DNA from 4 places in the Micromonospora cremea genome. Region 4 is predicted to be linked to each of the others. Evidence: riboswitches for the same ligand, from Rfam matches in the RefSeq annotation. Region 4 holds a riboswitch; each other region holds the start of a gene.
The links. A riboswitch is a leader RNA that binds a small molecule or an ion and turns the genes downstream of it on or off. The one in region 4 is predicted to bind cyclic di-AMP.

Region 1 (4,312 bases), 3.7 Mb from region 4:
ACGCCGGAGCCCGCACGGCCGGGCGGGCGGGCGAGCGATCGACGTACGCCGACTCGCGCTGACACCGTCCACCCTGGTCAGCGGGCTTGGCGCGATCGGCGCGGCGTGGGTCGACACGCCCGGCACCGATGCGCTCGATCGGCCGCGGCGGTAGCGTGGGAACGTGCTTCCGGCCGCGCTCACCTGTCCGCTGTGGTGGGTGGCGCGCTGGGCGGCACGCGTGCTGGCCAGCTTCGCCGTCGTCGCCGCCCTGGCGCTCGGCGCCGGTCAGGCCCCGGCCTCGGCCGCGTCGTCGGTGGCGCCGGCCGCCGCGCCGTCGGCGTTCACCCCCGGTCCGCTCGCGCCGTCGTGCCGGTCCGCCGCGGTGGATGACGCGGAGCACGCGACCGCTGAGTGGGCCGCCGAGACGGCGTCCACGGAATGGTCGGCCGACCCGCAGCCGGTGCCGCCCGGCGTGCTGACCGTCGTCCCCGCTGCTCCGACCGGCGCGACCCGGGTGCGCGACGCCGGGGCCGACCCGCTGCCCCGCACCGACGGCCGCGCCAGCCGAGCGCCCCGGGCCCCACCCGCGCGCTGAGCCACCGGGACGAGCGTCCCTCCCGCCGCGCCTGTCGAGCCGTCAGCTCCGCACGCCGCCGATCCGTGGCTCCGCCACGACCGTGCGGTTCCCATCGCACAGCTCTCACCCCGAGGTGCCGACCATGGAGACCGTCGTCTTCTACCAGTTCCTGACCGAAGTGCCCCAGGCCGCCGCCATCTGGTCGGCACTGTTCCTGCTGGCGCTGACCGTGCTCACCGTGCTGGTCGCCCGCCCGGAGCGGGACCAGCCGGCCGTCGACCCGACCCCCGCGGCGCCCACCGCCCGGGAGGCCGCCGCGGCCGAGGCCGCCGACCTGCGGCGGTACGCCGAGGAGGTGGCCGTCGCCGCGGCGGGCGCGGCGCAGACCGCCCGTCGACGGCGCGCCGACTGGCTGGCCGCTCAGGAGCAGGTGGAGCGGGCGTGGGCCGCGTACGACGAGGCGGACACCGCCGCCCGTCGGTTCGCCGGCGCCGGGGCGCTGCCCACCCCGCGTACCCCGCGCACCCCCGCCGAGTACGCCGGCCGGGAGCGCTACCTGCACCGCGCGGCGATGGCGGCGCACTGGCGCGGGGACCTGTCCATGCGGCAGCTCGGTGACGTGTTCACGCATCGGCACGGTTGGGATCCCCGCCGGCACCCGGTCGAGCAGGAGGTGCTGCTCAGTCGGGCGGTGCGGGACGCGAGGCTCGCCGACTACCGGGCGGCCGCCGGGCGGGAACGGTCGGCCTGGCGCGACGCGGAGCTGGCCGCCGAGTCGGCCCGCGTCCTCGCCGAGGAGGCGTACGCGGCGGCGGCCCGGCTGCGGCCGAACCTGGCGCCGGCCCGCCGGACGGTGACGGCGGCGTTCCGTCCGGCAGCCGCGACGCGCTGGCGTCCGGCCCGCGTGGGCTGACCTTCCGAATTGGCGGGTGAGCCCGGTCACACCGGCGGGAAATCGGGCGCACGTCGCGTTCGGACGAATTTTCCCCGCGAATGCCGTGCCGTTGTCGACGGCCTGTCCGCTTGTCGCCCAGCATCGCCGCCGTAACCGGTTGTCCCATCGAGTCACGTCAGTGGCAATACGCGCAGAAATTAGCGCTCGATTTCAGGTTTACGCAGGTGAACCTGGCTTGGCAGGGATTGAACAGGCCAGTAGTGTCGTCCCGTCCGGTGCGGTAACCGATCGCAAGAGGCGACGCCGCGCCGACCCGCTCAATCGTGATCAACGAACCGGGGACCCATCAGTAAGTCCGGGGTGAATCCGCGAGCCACGGCCCGCGGTAGGGCGATCTTCCCGCCCGAATCCGTCAGCTAACCCGGTAGGCGGTGTCGGAAGGAGTTCCATCCTCGTGCAGCACCTCTCCACTCCTCGGTTGTTCCCCTGCCTCCACGGCGCCGCGGTGCCCCCGCTCATCCGTCCGGTGAGCTGACCCCCGGGTCACCGCCTCTCCCACCCGGCCACGCCGGGCAATCCCCTGAGCGGTTCACCACCCGCGGACCACGGTCCGCGCGCTGGCGCCTGCCCGGATATCGGTCCGGCCCGGTGTGCCGCTCTCCCCCCCATCCGTGGAGGACCCCGTGAAGCACACCCTGAAGCGTCAGCTCCGTCGTCTCGCCACCGAGCGCCCCTACCAGATCGTCGCCGCCTCCGCCGCGGCCTTGGCGCTCGCGACCACCACCGGCGCCCTGATCGCCGGCGCCGACGACGCCCCGGCCAGCCAGCACACCGCGACCACGGTCGCCGAGATGCGTAGCGACACCATCGCGTCCCGCGGCGAGGCGCGCGTCGCGGACCCCTCGGCCAGCACCTCGCCGAGCACCGCCGCCCCGACGGCCAGCGCCGCGTCGCCCGCCGCCAAGGCCAGCGGCAACCCGGATCTGACCCGTAAGCCGGCCCCGCCGAAGCCGCCCGCGACCAAGGTGCTCGACTACGACTACCAGGCGCAGAACACGTACTACAACTGTGGACCCGCGGCTACCCGCAACGCGCTCAGCGCCACCGGTATCGACCGCACCCAGGACGAGCTCGGCGGCGAGCTGGGCACCACCGAGATGGGCACCAACTCGGCCCTGGACACCACCCGGGTGCTCAACGCCGAGGTGAAGGGCTCCCCGTACCGGACCCGGATGTTCGCCGGCACGCCCAGCCCGGCCCAGATGGACCAGCTCCAGGCCGACGTGGTCGCGGCGATCACCGCCGGCCGCGGCGTGGTGGCCAACGTCGTCGGCGACGCCACCGACACCGATGGTGGCTGGCACTCCTACGGCGGCGGGCACTACATCGCCGTGGTGGGCTACAAGGACAACGGCCGGACCGTGCGGATCGCCGACTCGGCGAACGCCGCCGACCCGTCGTACTGGATCACCACGATCGACCTGGCGAACTGGATCGCCACTCGGGGCTACTCCGCCTGACCCGGGCGCAGCCGCCGCGGGCGCCGTCCCCCACAAGGGGCCGGCGCCCGCGGCGTTTCTCCGTGCGGTCAGTAGCCGATGAAGCCGTACAGCGCGAGGTGGTTCGACTTCGTCCCGCTGACCGTGTGGTCGATGCTGGACGGTTGCACGCTGCCCTCCACGAAGAGGTAGTCGATCTTGCTGGAGCCGCTGGTGGCCTTCGATCCGTAGCCGGTCATGCCGTACCCGCTCAACGTGCTCGGCGCGATGCCGGTGCGGTTCGCGTCGATCCCCACGATGCGGATCGTGGAGGCGTTCAACAGGCTGGTCGCGTCCGCACCGAGGTGGATGCCGGTGTTGGCGATGCCCCGGTCGCCGTCGCCGGCGCAGGCGTTCTGCCGGTTCTCCTCGGGCAGGTGCATGGTCGCGGCGAACACGCTGGTGCCGGTCGCCTTGATGGTGAACCGGGCCGCGATGGCGCTGCTGCGCTTCCACTTGTAGTAGTCGGTGCTGTCCGGGTCGCTGTTCGGCGGCTTGTACAGCGTGCACCCGGCGCCGTTGGAGTACGCCGTGCCCGGCTTGAGCCAGCCCGCGCTCCAGTACTTCGAGATGTCGCCGGCGGCGAGGCTGAGGGTCCTGGTGTTCCAGATGATCCCGTTGGTCTGCTTCTTCTTGAGGTCGCCCAGCGACTGCGAGCTGCACTTGTGCGTGCTGCCCCACGGCTCCGGGTCACTCCAGGCCACGATCGCCCGGTAGGTGCCCGCCGGGTAGCCGAACTTGGCCGACAGTTGATCGGCGTACGCCTCGGCCTGGCCGGTGCCGCGCACCTGCTGGACGATCAGGATGTCCGGTGCCACCACGCCACTGGTGCCGGTGCGGCCGGCGTCGTCGACCAGGATCGAGGTCAGGTGGTCCGGCCCGGAGATCCGGGTGCAGGTCCCGTCGGAGTTGTTCACCACCAGGTTCTCGATGTTGTTGTTGTAGACCCGCAGGACGCGATCGGCCGCCGCCACCACGTCGGCACCCGATGCGGGGACGCTCGGGGTGGTGGCGAGCGCGGGGGCACTGGGCGCCGAGCCGAGTGCGACGGCCGCCAGGGCCGCCACCAGTGCTGATCGTTGCCTCGTGAGCTCGGTGGACTCCTCTCCCCAAGGGATCGACAGATGACTCTGCCCTTCCAGGCGGCGAACTCTACAGTGGATCTCCATCGATCGGTGTCCCCCCGCGTGCCGCCGACCGGGACTCTCGTACCCGTCGCCGAACCGTGGGAGACTGCGGCCGTGGTGGATGAATCGGGTGGTCAAGCCGGCCGCGGGCCGGTCCTGCTGCTGCTGCACGGAATGGGGGCGACCGGCGACG
Region 2 (4,312 bases), on a different contig from region 4:
CCGCCCGCTGCGCTCGATCGCCAAGGGCGAGGTCGACCTGGACACCGACGAGGAGAAGCAGCAGGCCGAGACCGAGCGCGAGCAGCAGCGACAGGAATTCGCCGCGCTGCTCGACTGGCTCGGCACGACCCTGGCCGACAGCGTCCGGGAGGTCCGCCTGTCGTCGCGCCTGACCACCTCACCGGCCTGCGTCGTCGGTGACGCGCACGATCTCACCCCGACCCTGGAGAAGATGTACCGGGCGATGGGGCACGAGGTCCCGTCGGCGAAGCGGATCCTGGAGATCAATCCCGGTCACCCGCTGGTCGCCGGGCTGCGCAAGGCCCACGAGCAGAGCGGGGGCTCCGAGGCGCTGACCGAGACGGCCGAGCTGCTGTACGGCCTGGCGGTGCTCGCCGAGGGTGGCGAGCTGGCCGACCCGGCCCGCTTCACCCGGGCGCTGGCCGACCGGCTGGCGCGCAGCCTCTGACCGACGGACCCCTCCGGCCGGCGGGCCGCCCGCTCAGCGGGCCCCCGCCGGCCGGGCCCGAGCCGTGGCACCTGCTACCAGCGATCCCAATGAGCGAAAGCTCCGGCGTCCGCGCGGGGCCCGGGCTTGAAGTCCGTGCCGAGGGTGTAGGCCACCGGGGTGAGGGCCACCTGCACGACGGTGTCGTAGGGGATGTCGAGCAGGTCGGCCATCTCCCGCTCGTAGCTGAGATGGCTCGTGGTCCACGCGGTGCCCAGCCCGCGCTCCCGGGCGGCCAGCATGAAGCTCCAGAACGCTGGTATGACCGAACCCCAGGCCCCCGCCTGTCCGCGAACGCTGTCGAGCTCCGCGCGTGACTCGACGCGCAGACACGGAATGAGCAGCAGCGGAGCCTCGTGCAGGTGGTCCGCGAGGTGTTGCAGGCTGCCGGCGATGCGACCCCACTGCGCGGAGGCGAAGTCCATCCGGCTGAAGGCGGGACCGGCGCTCCCGGAGGCGGGTGGTGGGGCCATCAGGCCAAGCCGCCACAGCCGCGCGACGGCGGCGCGGGTCTCCTGGTCCTCGACGAAGATGAAGTCCCAGCGCTGCCTGTTCCGGCCACTGGGTGCCTGCAGGGCGATCCGGAGGCAGTCCTCGATGACGTCCCGGGGGACCGGGCGTCGCAGGTCGAGACGCTTCCGGACGGCGCGCGTCGTGGTCAGGACCTCGTCGGCGCTCAGGCCGAGCGTGCCCGTCGCGTCGGGCCGGGTAGATCTCGAGTCGGTCATGCCGGTGCTCCCGTGCGCTGGGGAATCTCAAGGTTCGCAGTGATCGCGGGAAGGACACCGGGAAACCGCTCATTGATCTCGTCGGCGCGCAATTCGTGACGGCGGAAACTGCCGTTCGGCGTGACGCGGAGGACGCCGGCCTCTCGCAGGACCTTCAGATGGTGCGAGAGCGTCGACATGCTGACCTCGGACAACGCCTCGAACTTTCCGCAGACGACGCCACCGGCCCGGGCCAGCTGCCGTACGACGCTCAGGCGCACCGGGTCCGCGAGGGCGCCGAGCAGCGTGGCCAGGTCGACCGAGGCGAGATCGGGATGATGCAGGGCTCTCATGGACACCATGCTAGCTTTCATTTCGGGATTTCGGGAATCATCGAAACGAAGGTCCGGCGAGCGCCGGCTCGGCCGGCGAGTAACGCAGCCCACGATCACGAACGGAGCAGCGTCATGTCCGTCGACACCGTCATCTTCAGCGGCGAAGGCCCGCACGCCGATCCCTGGCACCCATTGGCCGAGACCAGCGCCAAGATCGCCAGCCTGATCGGCGACACCGACCCGGTGGCGACCGTGACCTCCGTCGGCCAGCTCGACGCCGCACTCGACGGCACCCGCCTGCTGGTGGTCAACGCGAGCGCCAACCGCTCGACCCCGATTTCCGAGGACGAGGACTTCGCGCGCATCCTCGACGCCTTCCTGGCCCGCGGCGGCAGTCTGCTCGCCACCCACAGCGCCACCATCGCGTTTCCCCGGCTGCCGAGCTGGCGATCCACGATCGGCGCCGCCTGGGACCCCGGCCGGACCTACCACCCGCCGATCGGCCCGAGCCTGATCCGCCGCTCCGGCGTCGCGCATCCGCTCACCGAGGGGCTCGGTGACTTCGAGGTCTACGACGAGCGCTACACCGACCTGGAGTTGATCGCCGACGCGAAGATCGAGCCTCTCTACGTCCACGAGGAAGGCGGCGCCATCCACCCGCTGATCTGGGCGCGCACGGTAGGGGATGGCCGGGCCGTCTACAACGCACTCGGCCATGACGTCCGGTCGTACGAGTCGCCGGCGCACGTGGAGCTGCTGGGCCGCATCGTGGCCTGGCTCCGGCGCGACGCCTGAAATCCGACCCGATCGGAAACGGTCCATCGTGGTCACTGCACAGTCTCGGGACACCCGCAACCGCTGCGCGGGTCGTCCCGCGTGCCCCGGTGAAGAAGTTCACAGGGGGTGGGCGACCGTCACCAACCGTGCCTAACGTCGGTCGGGTTCGCCAATGCGGACACCGCGACCGGCAACGCCAAATCCTGCCCCCGGTCGTCGGAACCCAGTCACCCGGGCAGGAGCGGGGGACCCAACGTTCCTCGGTGCACGTCACCTCGGGGTGAAGCCGCCACCGCGCGGCCGGGCTCCTCGGCCCGAACCCGACAGCTCACCTCGCCGGCGTGGAGGAAGCTCACATGGCATCTGAATACACGCCCCGTCATCGACGGGTCACCACCCGCCGCGTCGCCGTCGGCACCCTCGCCGTCGGCGCGGTCACCGGGGCCGTCGCCCTCTTCGGCCCGGCCGCCCCGGCCCAGGCCGGGGTCAACTGGGACGCGATCGCCCAGTGCGAGTCCAGCGGCAACTGGCACATCAACACCGGCAACGGCTACTACGGCGGGTTGCAGTTCTCGCAGAGCACCTGGGCCGGCTACGGCGGCAAGAAGTACGCCGCCCGCGCCGACCTGGCCAGCCGCGGCGAGCAGATCGCGATCGCCGAGAAGGTGCTCGACGGGCAGGGCATCGGCGCCTGGCCGACGTGCGGCAAGAAGGGCGGCTCGTCGGGCGGCTCCACCGCGAAGTCCTCGACGAAGTCGTCGTCGAAGTCCACCTCGAAGTCCGACTCGACGTCGAAGCCGCAGCAGCGGTCGTCGCGCGGCGAGCAGCCGGCGACCCGCAACCACGAGCGCAGCGCGCCCTCTTCGGGCAGCGGGGCGTACCTGGTCAAGCCGGGCGACACCCTGTCGGAGATCGCCCACGCCCATCAGGTGGCCGGCGGCTGGCAGGCCCTGTACGAGCGCAACCGTCAGCTGATCGGCGCGGATCCCGGTCTGATCTTCCCGGGTCAGCGGCTCGCCCTCTGACGCACGCCGCGGGCGCCCGACCGGATTCCGGTCGGGCGCCCGCGGGCGTGTCGAGGAGGGGTGGGCGTCAGGCGGCCGACGCGGCAGCATCGGGACGCGCCGGCACCGACCCGGACCAGGCGCGGCGCGCGGCCGGAACGCCGTCACCGGGCCGGTCAGCGCGGTCGGCGGCGTCCTCGCCCCGCTCCGGACTGACTGTGGACGGTGTGTCGGCCGCACCACGGGCCAGCCGCAGTGACTGTTCAGCGGAGCGGCGGGCCGCGCACGGCCACGGCTGGCCGGCACAGAGCAGGTTGTGGCAGGCGCCGTCCTCGTCCGGCTCGTGGGCGCTGAGCACGTCGATCGCGAGCTGCCAGAGCAGCGGGTCGGTCACGTCGCCGGGACGCTGCTCGCGCCGGCTCGGACGGTTGCTGGTGTCGTCGGACATGGTGGTCCCCCCTGGTAAGGCTGAATCTTCATTACGTCACCGCTCAGGTAATCGCTAAACCCTCGCGGCCTGTGATGTCCGGCGCAGCCGCCACGCCGCCACCCGGTGCGGTCAGTCCGGCAGCAGCGGCATCTCGACGCCTGGATCCCGGCCGAGCAGCACCGCGCGGGTGAGCGCCGCCGATCCGAACCGGTCGCGGACCGCGTCCACCGCGGCGTCCAGCTCGGCCCCCGGGTCGTGGTGGAACGGCAGCTCCGGCTGGACCGGGTTGTCGTCCAGGTTGCCGACCGACACGCCGATCAGCGTGACGCCCCGCCGGCCGATCTCGGGCAGGGCGACCCGCAGCAGCGTCCGCGCGGCGGCCAGCAGCGGCGTGGTGTCCGCGGTCGCCTTGCCGATGGTGTGGGAGCGGGTCGCCCGGGTGTAGTCGCCGAAGCGCAGCCGCAGCACCACCGTGCGCCCGGACCGCCCGGCCGCCCGCATCCGCCGGGTGACCCGGTCGACCAGGCCGGCCAGGACGGCGTCCAGCTCCG
Region 3 (4,312 bases), 1.7 Mb from region 4:
GGATGAGGCCCCAGCCAGGAAACATGTCCTGAGCTGGGGCCTCACGCTGGAGCGGGTGACGGGAATCGAACCCGCACTGTCAGCTTGGGAAGCTGATGTTCTGCCATTGAACTACACCCGCAAGCGGCACCACTGTACCTGAGTCACCCAGCCGGTGCACCCAGGTGCCCCCACGGTGCGCCGGGCTCACCACCCGGCCGCGCCGCAGGGACCACTCACCCCGGGCAGGCCAGCCGCATGCTGACCGCGTGGAACGCGTACCGCGCGGCGTAGCTCCCGCGTACCACCGGTGCCGGCCCCGTCACGACGGGGCCGGCACCGGCGTCTTTCCCCAGGACCGGATCGTGGGCCGCGGTCAGGCGGCCGAGCGCTGGACGTCACGGCTGCGGCGGGCCGGGCGGGTCTGCGGTACGGAGGACGGCCCGGCCGCCGCGGGCGGAGCGTGCGGGTCGAGCCAGACCTGAACGGCCGGCCCACCCGGCGCGCCACCGGGGAAACCGGCGCCGTGGTGCTCGCGGCGAGCCAGCATCGCCACGTCGACGGTGAACTCGAACAGCCGCCAGTCGACCTGCGGGGCAGCCCGCGCGCTCTGCGCCAGCCGGGCCACCTGGGCCGGATCGGTCACCGGCCAGGCGCGCCCCGCCACGTACGCCTCGTCGTCGCTCTCCTCCGGCGGGAACGAGTGCAGCGCGTAACGGCCGTCGCGTTCGAGGTCGCGGCGCTTCGGCGAGTCGAGAATGAAGCAGAAGAGACCCTCGTCGGTGATGACCGGGGAGACCGGATGGACCCGCGGCCCGCCGTCGGCGCGGACCGTGGCCAGGTAGCCGAAGCCCGGCCCGTACTGCTGGAGGAGAACGCGGATCCCGTCGGCGAGTCGGGGCTCGTCGGCGGCGAATTCGGACCAGGAAGCCATGCCGGTATTCTATCGAACAAATGTACGACCAGCGACCTCGACGCGCTGGTCACCGGCACCGGATCTGGCTGTCGCCCACAACGCCGCTATGGTGGTCCGATGCTGCTCTCCGACCGCGACCTGGTCTCCGAGATCAAGGCCGGCACGCTGGGCCTGGAGCCGTTCGAGCCCACCCTGGTCCAACCGTCCAGCATCGACGTACGACTCGACCGGCTGTTCCGGGTCTTCAACAACCATCTCTACACCCACATCGACCCGGCGATGCAGCAGGACGACCTCACGTCGGTCGTCGAGGTGCCCGACGGCGAGCCGTTCGTGCTGCACCCGGGGGAGTTCGTGCTCGCCTCGACGCTGGAGGTGATCTCGCTCGGCAACGAGCTTGCCGGCCGACTGGAGGGCAAGTCGAGCCTGGGCCGGCTGGGCCTGCTCACGCATTCCACCGCCGGCTTCATCGACCCGGGCTTCTCCGGGCACGTGACGCTGGAGCTGTCCAACGTGGCGAACCTGCCGATCACCCTCTGGCCGGGCATGAAGATCGGGCAGCTCTGCATCTTCCGGCTCTCCTCTCCGGCCGAGCACCCGTACGGCTCGGCGGTCTACGGCTCGCGCTACCAGGGGCAGCGCGGGCCGACACCGAGCCGCGCCTGGCAGCACTGGCGCACCTGGCCGACCCGCTGAAGCCACCCGTCGGGCATTGCGCCCGCCGGATGTCAAGGAGGGGCCCCTCCTATACGAGAAGGGGCCCCTCCTTACATCTCAGCCTGGGCGGCCGTAGCTGTGGATGGGGCCGTCGTCGACCTTCTTCATCTTGATCGGTTGACCGGCCTGCGAGGCGTGCACGACCCAGCCACCGCCGACGTACATGCCGACGTGGTGGATGTCGCTGTAGTAGAAGACCAGGTCGCCGGCGCGCAGGTCGGCCCTGCTGACGTCCTTGGTCACCCGGCTCTGCTGGGCGGCGTTGTGCGGCAGTGACACCCCGGCCTTGGCCCAGGCGGCCAGCATCAGCCCGGAGCAGTCGTACGAGTTCGGGCCCTCGGCGCCCCACACGTAGGGTTTGCCGATCTGCGCGCAGGCGAACTTGACGGCCACGCCGGCACCACCGCCGGGGTAGCTGGCCGGGCACGGGGCCGGACGCAGCGGGCCGCCGCCACCGTTGCCGTAGACCTTGAGACGCAGCTTCTGCAGGCGGTCGATCTCGTCGTTGATCTGCTTCTTCTTGGCCGCCAGCTGGGCCTCGGTCCGGGTCAGCTGGGCCACCATCTCGTCCAGTGGCGCCTTCTGCCGGGCCAGCTCGTCACGCAGGTCGGACACCTGCCGCACGTCCTGCTGCTGGTCGTGCGCGAACCGGTCGAGCATCTCGAGCTGCCCGACCACCTCGCTGGGCGACCGGCTGCCCAGCACGGCGTTGACGGTGGAGACGTTCTCGCCCTTGTACGCGCGGACAGCCAGGGAGCTGACCTTGTCCATCGCGGCGTCGACCTGGCGCTCCAGCGGGGCGATCCGGGCGGCCAGCGCGTCGGCCTGCTTGCGCTTCGCGGCCAGGTCGGTCCGGGCGGCGTTGTGCCGTTCGATGATCGGTTCGAGCTTGTTCCAGTCGGCGTCGATCTGGCGCTCGATCTCGGCGACGGACGGGTCGGCGTGGGCCGCCGTGGCGCTGCCCGTCAGGACGACGGCAACGCCGACCAGGGCGGCGAGGGCGGTGGTGAAGCGGGACCAGCGTGGGCGCGGCACGATCGACGTCGGGCCGGCTGACGCCGACCGCTCGGACGACGGCCGCGGGGCATGGTGAGCCACCGGGTTCCGTACTCCTTCTTCCTGACCGCCTACCGGGTTAGCTGACGGGTTCGGGCGGGAAGGTGGACGCCCTACCGCAGTGGCTGCGGATTCACCCCGGAAAACCTGGGTCCCCGGCTCGCTCGGAAGCGACTCGGCGGTGTCGGTCCGTTACCGCCCGGGTGGGCGGAGCTGCTGTCGGCCCGACGAATGACCAGAGTAGAGACGGCCGTTACCGATCCGCAACCGGTGGGGCCGTGACACTCCGTACCGATTGCCGGGGGCGACGACCACAGCTGGAGGTTTCCTTCCACGAACATCGGTAGCAGGAAAGGTATTGACGCGCGCTCCGGGCGGGGTGAAGGTGACCTCACCTTCGCCCGTCAGATCTAGGGTGGTCGATGCACCGTCCAACCCTGTTCACCGGCCGGCGCGCGCACTGCTCGCCGCCGCCGTGGTCGCCGCCGCGACCGCGGTACCACTACCCGCCGGCCCAGCCGCGGCCGCACCCACCGCCGACCGCCAGCAGCAGTACGCCGCCGCGGCGACCGAGTACGGCGTGCCGGCCGACGTGCTGCTCGGTGTCTCCTATCTGGAATCGCGCTGGGACAGCAACGCCGGCACACCGAGCACCAGCGGCGGCTACGGCCCGATGCACCTGACCGACGCCCGGCACGTGGTCGCCCTACCCGGGCGCGGCCACCACGACGCCGGCACCGAAGACCCGCGCGGCGACGACTCCCGCCCCGCCCGGGCGTTGGCGCCCCGACCGGCCGAGGAGCCCGCGCCACCCGCCGCCGCGTTGCAGACCGTTGACGCCGCCGCCGCGCTGACCGGCGCCGATCCCGAGTCACTGCGTACCGACGCGAGCGTCAACATCCGTGGCGGCGCGGCACTGCTGGCCGCGTACCAGCGGGAGATCGGCGCTCCGGTGGGCGCCGACACCGACCCGGCAGCCTGGTACGGCGCGGTGGCCCGCTACGCCGGCGCGGACAGCGCGGACGCCGCGGCCGCCTTCGCCGACGAGGTGTTCACCACCATCGGCGCCGGCGAGTCCCGGGTGACCGACGACGGCCAGCGGATCACGCTGGCGGCCCGGGCGATCCAACCCCAGCGTTCCTGGCTGGACCGGCTGGGACTGCGCCGGCTCGCCCGCCCGGACGGGCTGGAGTGCCCCCGCACCATCTCCTGCGAGTGGATCCCGGCGCCGTACGAGGCGTTCGGCGCCGGGGACTACGGCAACCACGACCTCTCCGACCGACCCGGCCGGCAGAAGATCGAGTACATCGTCATCCACGACACCGAGGCGAGCTGGGCGACCACGCTGCAACTCGTCCAAGACCCCACCTACGTGAGCTGGCACTACTCGCTGCGCTCGGTGGACGGGCACATCGCCCAGCACGTGAAGACCAAGGACGTCGCCTGGCACGCCGGCAACTGGTACGTCGACGCCAAGTCGATCGGGCTGGAACACGAGGGCTTCGCCGCGCAGGGCACCTGGTACACCGAGGCGATGTACCGGACCTCCGCCAAACTGGTCCGGCACCTCGCCCAGCGGCTGGGTATCCCTCTGGACCGCCAGCACATCATCGGCCACGACAACGTGCCTGGCACCGTCGCGGC
Region 4 (4,312 bases):
GCGGTGCAGAGCACCACGTCGACCCCGAGCGACATCACCATCCGGGCCTGCCAGACGCCCTGCCCGCCCGGGTGCAGGTGCAACTCGGGCTGATCGTTCGGCTGGTCCACGGTCACCGTCAGCTGCGGCGTGGGCGCGAAGACCATCACGTGCCCGCTCACCGGTCGTACCCGTTCATGCTCACGTCCTCCGTCGCTCGTCACGGCGGGTGGTTACCCATCAGCCGACCGTAGTGGGAACGCGGTGTGAATGCCGAGGCAACGGTCCGTGTCCGTCCGGGCGTTGCCAGCCCGACCGGGGTGCGGGACGATCGTGCGACCAACGACGGCGGGAGACGGTGTGCTCAGGAGCGATACCTTCAGCTACACCGTCCAGGCCCGCTGCACTCCCCGCGAGGCCGCGGCGCTGCTGAGCGACCTGACCCGGCAGGGCGAGCTGCACCCGCTGATCGTCCAGGTTCGCCGGCTGCCGCCCCGACCCGGTGCCCGGGCCAGCTACGCGATCAGCGACCGGCTGGTGGCCGGCCCGCTGCGCTTCCGGACCACGTACCAGGCGGACGTGCTGATCAGTGAGGACGACGAGATCGTCATGGTGGCCCGCCAGTGGCCGGCCACCACGGTGCGCAACCACACCCGGCTGCGCGGCGAGCCGGACGGCCTGGTCCGGGTCGACGTCGAGATCACCCTGACCGCGCCGGCCCCGCTGTTCCGGTACGCGTTCCGCCAGGCCCGGGCGGCCCACCTGGCATTGGCCACCCGACTGGGCGCGGCCCTGGACCGCACGGCCGGCCCCCGCCCGCCAACTGAGCCCGCACCCAGGCCCGGCCTGCGGCCCGCACCCAGGCCCGGCCTGCGGCCCGCGCCCAGGCCCGGGCCGCACCAAGGCCACGCCCGGCCTGCGGCCGCGCGCAGGCCCGGGTCGCGTCAAGATCACGCTCGATCCTGGATGTAGTGACCTGCTCGGGTGGAGAGGCCACTAGATCCTGGTTGCCGCGGGATCACGTCCGGTCCGGCCCGCGACGGTGGGCCGCGCGGCCGGCCGTCGCCCCCACGGCTTGTACGTGGAGAGCACCGTCGCGATGATCATCAGACTGGTCGACACGGCCGGTGCGATCACCAGGTCGGCGCGGTCTCGGGCGGGCAGGGCGGCGCCCAGCGCGCCGGCGTGCCGCAGGTTCGGGGTGAGCAGGAACAGCACCAACCCGACCATCACCGTGGTGATCACGAGTTTGACCAGCACCCAGCGGTAGCGCAGCAGCCCCCACGGGGTGAGCAGCGCGCTGGCCACGCCGACCAGCCAGACCAGCACGCTCAACGGTGCGAACAGCACGGTGCCGACCAGCGCGGCAACCGGGTAGACGACGGCCGGGTCGGCGCCGCGCTGTGCCGCGACGCCGAGCGTGAGCAGCGTCAGGTCGGCGCCGAGCCAGCCGAGCGAGGTGACCAGGTGCAGGGTGAGCAGCGCCTTGCGGGCGGTGGGTGGGATCCGACGCATACCAGGATGCTGCCCGCCGGGCTCGGCCCGGGGCGTCCGACCGCCGGCGACATCCCGGGTACGTCCGCTGACGTACCCGGGCGGGCCGGTGCCCCGCGGGGCGGGGCACCGCCCGGGGTCAGTACACCGACAGGTGCACGTGGTTGGTGTGGTCGCTGGACGGGTCGCCGCCCGCTCCGCTGTACGACTTCCACCCGCTGCTGGGCAGCCAGATCTGCCTGTACCAGATCACGTAGAGCACGGCGAGCCGGTCGGCGTTGCGGATGAAGTACGCGGCCAGGTTGTTGCCGTACGTCTTGTCGCCGCCGGTGGCGTCGCCGCCGAAGCCGCTCTTCTGGGCGGCGAAGTCGCAGGCCCGGCCCTTCGGGTGTTCACCGGAGCCGCCGTTGCGGTGGCAGGAGACGTACCGGGTGAAGCCCGCGGCCTTGGCCTGGTTGAGCGCGTGCAGCGTGCGGGGGGTGATGCAGCCGGTGGCCGGCGTGGGGTCGTTGACGCTGCACGACTCCGACGGCCAGGAGCCGTCGGAGTTGCGCGGCGCGGCCTTTGCGTTGGCGGCGGAGGTGCCCCGGTTGGAGCCGGTGTCGGCGGTCGTCCGGGGCTTGGTGGTGGCCACGGTCAGAGCCCGTTCGGCCTGCTCCTTGCGCTTGGCCATGACGGTGACCTGCTTGCGCTGCTCACGGATCTCGCCGTCCAGGGCGATGCGGGTGCGGTTGACCTCGTCCCTGGTGGCGGTGAGGTCGCGCAGCGCCCGGTCCTCGTTGGCGGCGACCGCGTCCAGCGTGACGGCCCGGTCCATGAAGCCCTCGGGGGTGCCGCTGTTGAGCAGCGCCGACACCGTGCCGAGCCGGCCGGTGCGGTAGGCCAGTCCGGCGATCTCGTCGACCTTGCCGCTGCGCGCCGTCAGTTCGGTCTCGGTGGTCTTCAGTTGGGTGGCGAGCTGCTGCTGCCGCTGTACGGAGGTGTCCAGGGCGCGCTTCGCGTCCAGGTATCCCTTGCTGGCCGCCTCCAGTTGGGCCCGCAGCGCCGGGGTGCCGCCCTCTTCGTCGCTGTCGGGTGCCGCGGCGGCCCGCAGGCCGGTCGGGGGAGCGGCCGAGGCGGCGCCGGCCGGGATCGCGACGCCGAGGGCGAACATCGCGACGATCAGGGCCGCCAGTCGGGCGGCGGGTGGTCGTGCTGGTACCACTACGCATGTCCTTCCGTCAGCCGCCGACCGGGTTAGCTGACGGGTTCGGGACGGAAGATCCCTACCGCTGACGCGGATGCACCCCAGGAACGTGGTTCCCCGGTTCGCCCGCTCGGGCGATTAGGCGGCGGCCGCCACCGGCGCCGGGTGGGCGCCGCCGGGTGGAGGCCGGGACCGAGCCTACCGGGGCTTTTGGGGCCGGTGCAGCCGATGTGACGGACGGTGCGTCCGTCGTCACGGTAAATTCCGGCTAATCCGAGTAAAGCTCCTGAAACGCCGCTACCATTCGACCGAACCGCAGGCGCCGGGGGACGCGCCGGGTTCGATCTGCAACGTCGCGTGCTCGATCCGGAACTCCTGGTGCAGGGCGGCGCGAGCCGCGGAGAGCACCACGCCGACATCCGCGCCGGGCGCCATGGTCAGGTGCGCGGAGGCCACTTCCATGCCCGAGGTGAGCGTCCAGACGTGCAGGTCGTGCACCTCGACCACGCCGGGCACCGCGGCCAGTCGGTCGTGCACGGCGGTCACCTGGAGGTGCTCGGGGGCGGCCTGCACCAGGATGCGGACCGCGGCCCGTCCCAGCCGCCAGGTGCGCGGCAGGATGAACACGCCGATGGCGACCGCGACGAGCGGGTCGGCCCACCACCAGTCGGTGACCTGGATGAGCAGTGCCGCGCCGATCACGCCGAGCGAGCCGAGCAGGTCGCCGAGCACCTCCAGGTAGGCGCCCTGCAGGTTGATGCTCTCCCGAGCCCCCGCGCGGAGCAGGGCGAAGGCGGCCAGGTTGGCGAGCAGGCCGAGCGCGGCCACCGCGAGCATCGGACCGGCCAGCACCTCGTGCGGGTCGCCGAACCGGCCGATCGCCTCGATCACGACGTAGACCGCCACGCCGGAGAGCAGGACGGCGTTGGCCAGGGCGGCGAGCACCTCGAGTCGGTAGAGCCCGAAGGTGCGTTGCGGGTCGCCGGTGGCCCGCCGGGTGGCGGTGATCGCGGCGAGCGCCATCCCGATGCCGAGCACGTCGGTGAACATGTGCCCGGCGTCGGAGAGCAGGGCCAGCGAGCCGGTGTGGAACGCGGCCACCGCCTCGACCACCATCAGGGTGGCGAGCAGCCCGAACGCTGTCCAGAGCCGCCCCCGGTGCTGGTGCGCGGCGTTGGCGACCGACCCGTGGTGGTGGTCATGACCTGCGCCCACGAGACCACCCTCCGTCGTCCGTCGGGACCCGGTCAAATGTATGCTCACATCGCTATGTATGCAAGTGTACGGCAGGTCGTCCGTCCGACGGGGCCGGCCGTCGCGGGTCAGCCGGTCGGGTCGATGGTGGTGAGCCGCTGGGTGGCCCGGGACAGCGCGACATACAGGGTGCGCACCCCGGCGCCCGGATCCGCCCGGATCTCGCTCGGGGCGACCAGCACCACCCCGTCGTACTCCATGCCCTTCGCCTCCAGGCTGGTCACCACCTGCAGTCGCGGCGCACCGAGTGCGCCGAGCCAGCCGGCGACCTCGTCGCGGCGCGGGACCGGCGTGATCACCCCGACCGTGCCCTCCACCTCGGCCAGCAGGCCGGTGGCCGCCTCCACGGTCGCGGTCTCCAGGCCCGTGGCGGGCACCACCAGCTCGACCGGATCGACC

Region 1: it holds a riboswitch for cyclic di-AMP, as region 4 does, so the genes downstream of both, BUS84_RS33615 (C39 family peptidase) here and BUS84_RS15845 (coiled-coil domain-containing protein) in region 4, are expected to answer to the same signal.
Region 2: it holds a riboswitch for cyclic di-AMP, as region 4 does, so the genes downstream of both, BUS84_RS05550 (LysM peptidoglycan-binding domain-containing protein) here and BUS84_RS15845 (coiled-coil domain-containing protein) in region 4, are expected to answer to the same signal.
Region 3: it holds a riboswitch for cyclic di-AMP, as region 4 does, so the genes downstream of both, BUS84_RS23725 (C40 family peptidase) here and BUS84_RS15845 (coiled-coil domain-containing protein) in region 4, are expected to answer to the same signal.

Annotation. Positions count from the first base shown of each region.
Region 1 covers NZ_FSQT01000002.1:4,287,729-4,292,040, forward strand. The annotation lists gene BUS84_RS33600 (acyltransferase family protein) at 1-62, shown strand, start outside; gene BUS84_RS33605 (hypothetical protein) at 164-577, shown strand; gene BUS84_RS33610 (hypothetical protein) at 702-1,472, shown strand; cyclic di-AMP (ydaO/yuaA leader) riboswitch at 1,759-1,900, shown strand; gene BUS84_RS33615 (C39 family peptidase) at 2,126-2,974, shown strand; gene BUS84_RS33620 (hypothetical protein) at 3,043-4,059, opposite strand; gene BUS84_RS33625 (alpha/beta fold hydrolase) at 4,234-4,312, shown strand, end outside.
Region 2 covers NZ_FSQT01000001.1:1,255,087-1,259,398, forward strand. The annotation lists gene htpG (molecular chaperone HtpG) at 1-469, shown strand, start outside; gene BUS84_RS05535 (nitroreductase family protein) at 544-1,236, opposite strand; gene BUS84_RS05540 (ArsR/SmtB family transcription factor) at 1,233-1,568, opposite strand; gene BUS84_RS05545 (ThuA domain-containing protein) at 1,683-2,345, shown strand; cyclic di-AMP (ydaO/yuaA leader) riboswitch at 2,512-2,683, shown strand; gene BUS84_RS05550 (LysM peptidoglycan-binding domain-containing protein) at 2,684-3,352, shown strand; gene BUS84_RS05555 (hypothetical protein) at 3,420-3,779, opposite strand; gene dinB (DNA polymerase IV) at 3,891-4,312, opposite strand, start outside.
Region 3 covers NZ_FSQT01000002.1:2,213,649-2,217,960, reverse strand. The annotation lists tRNA gene BUS84_RS23740 (tRNA-Gly) at 48-121, opposite strand; gene BUS84_RS23735 (pyridoxamine 5'-phosphate oxidase family protein) at 356-913, opposite strand; gene dcd (dCTP deaminase) at 1,013-1,591, shown strand; gene BUS84_RS23725 (C40 family peptidase) at 1,670-2,710, opposite strand; cyclic di-AMP (ydaO/yuaA leader) riboswitch at 2,723-2,859, opposite strand; gene BUS84_RS23720 (N-acetylmuramoyl-L-alanine amidase) at 3,084-4,312, shown strand, end outside.
Region 4 covers NZ_FSQT01000002.1:550,179-554,490, reverse strand. The annotation lists gene BUS84_RS15860 (PfkB family carbohydrate kinase) at 1-146, opposite strand, end outside; gene BUS84_RS15855 (SRPBCC family protein) at 340-951, shown strand; gene BUS84_RS15850 (hypothetical protein) at 976-1,494, opposite strand; gene BUS84_RS15845 (coiled-coil domain-containing protein) at 1,613-2,626, opposite strand; cyclic di-AMP (ydaO/yuaA leader) riboswitch at 2,683-2,814, opposite strand; gene BUS84_RS15840 (cation diffusion facilitator family transporter) at 2,957-3,874, opposite strand; gene BUS84_RS15835 (HelD family protein) at 3,982-4,312, opposite strand, start outside.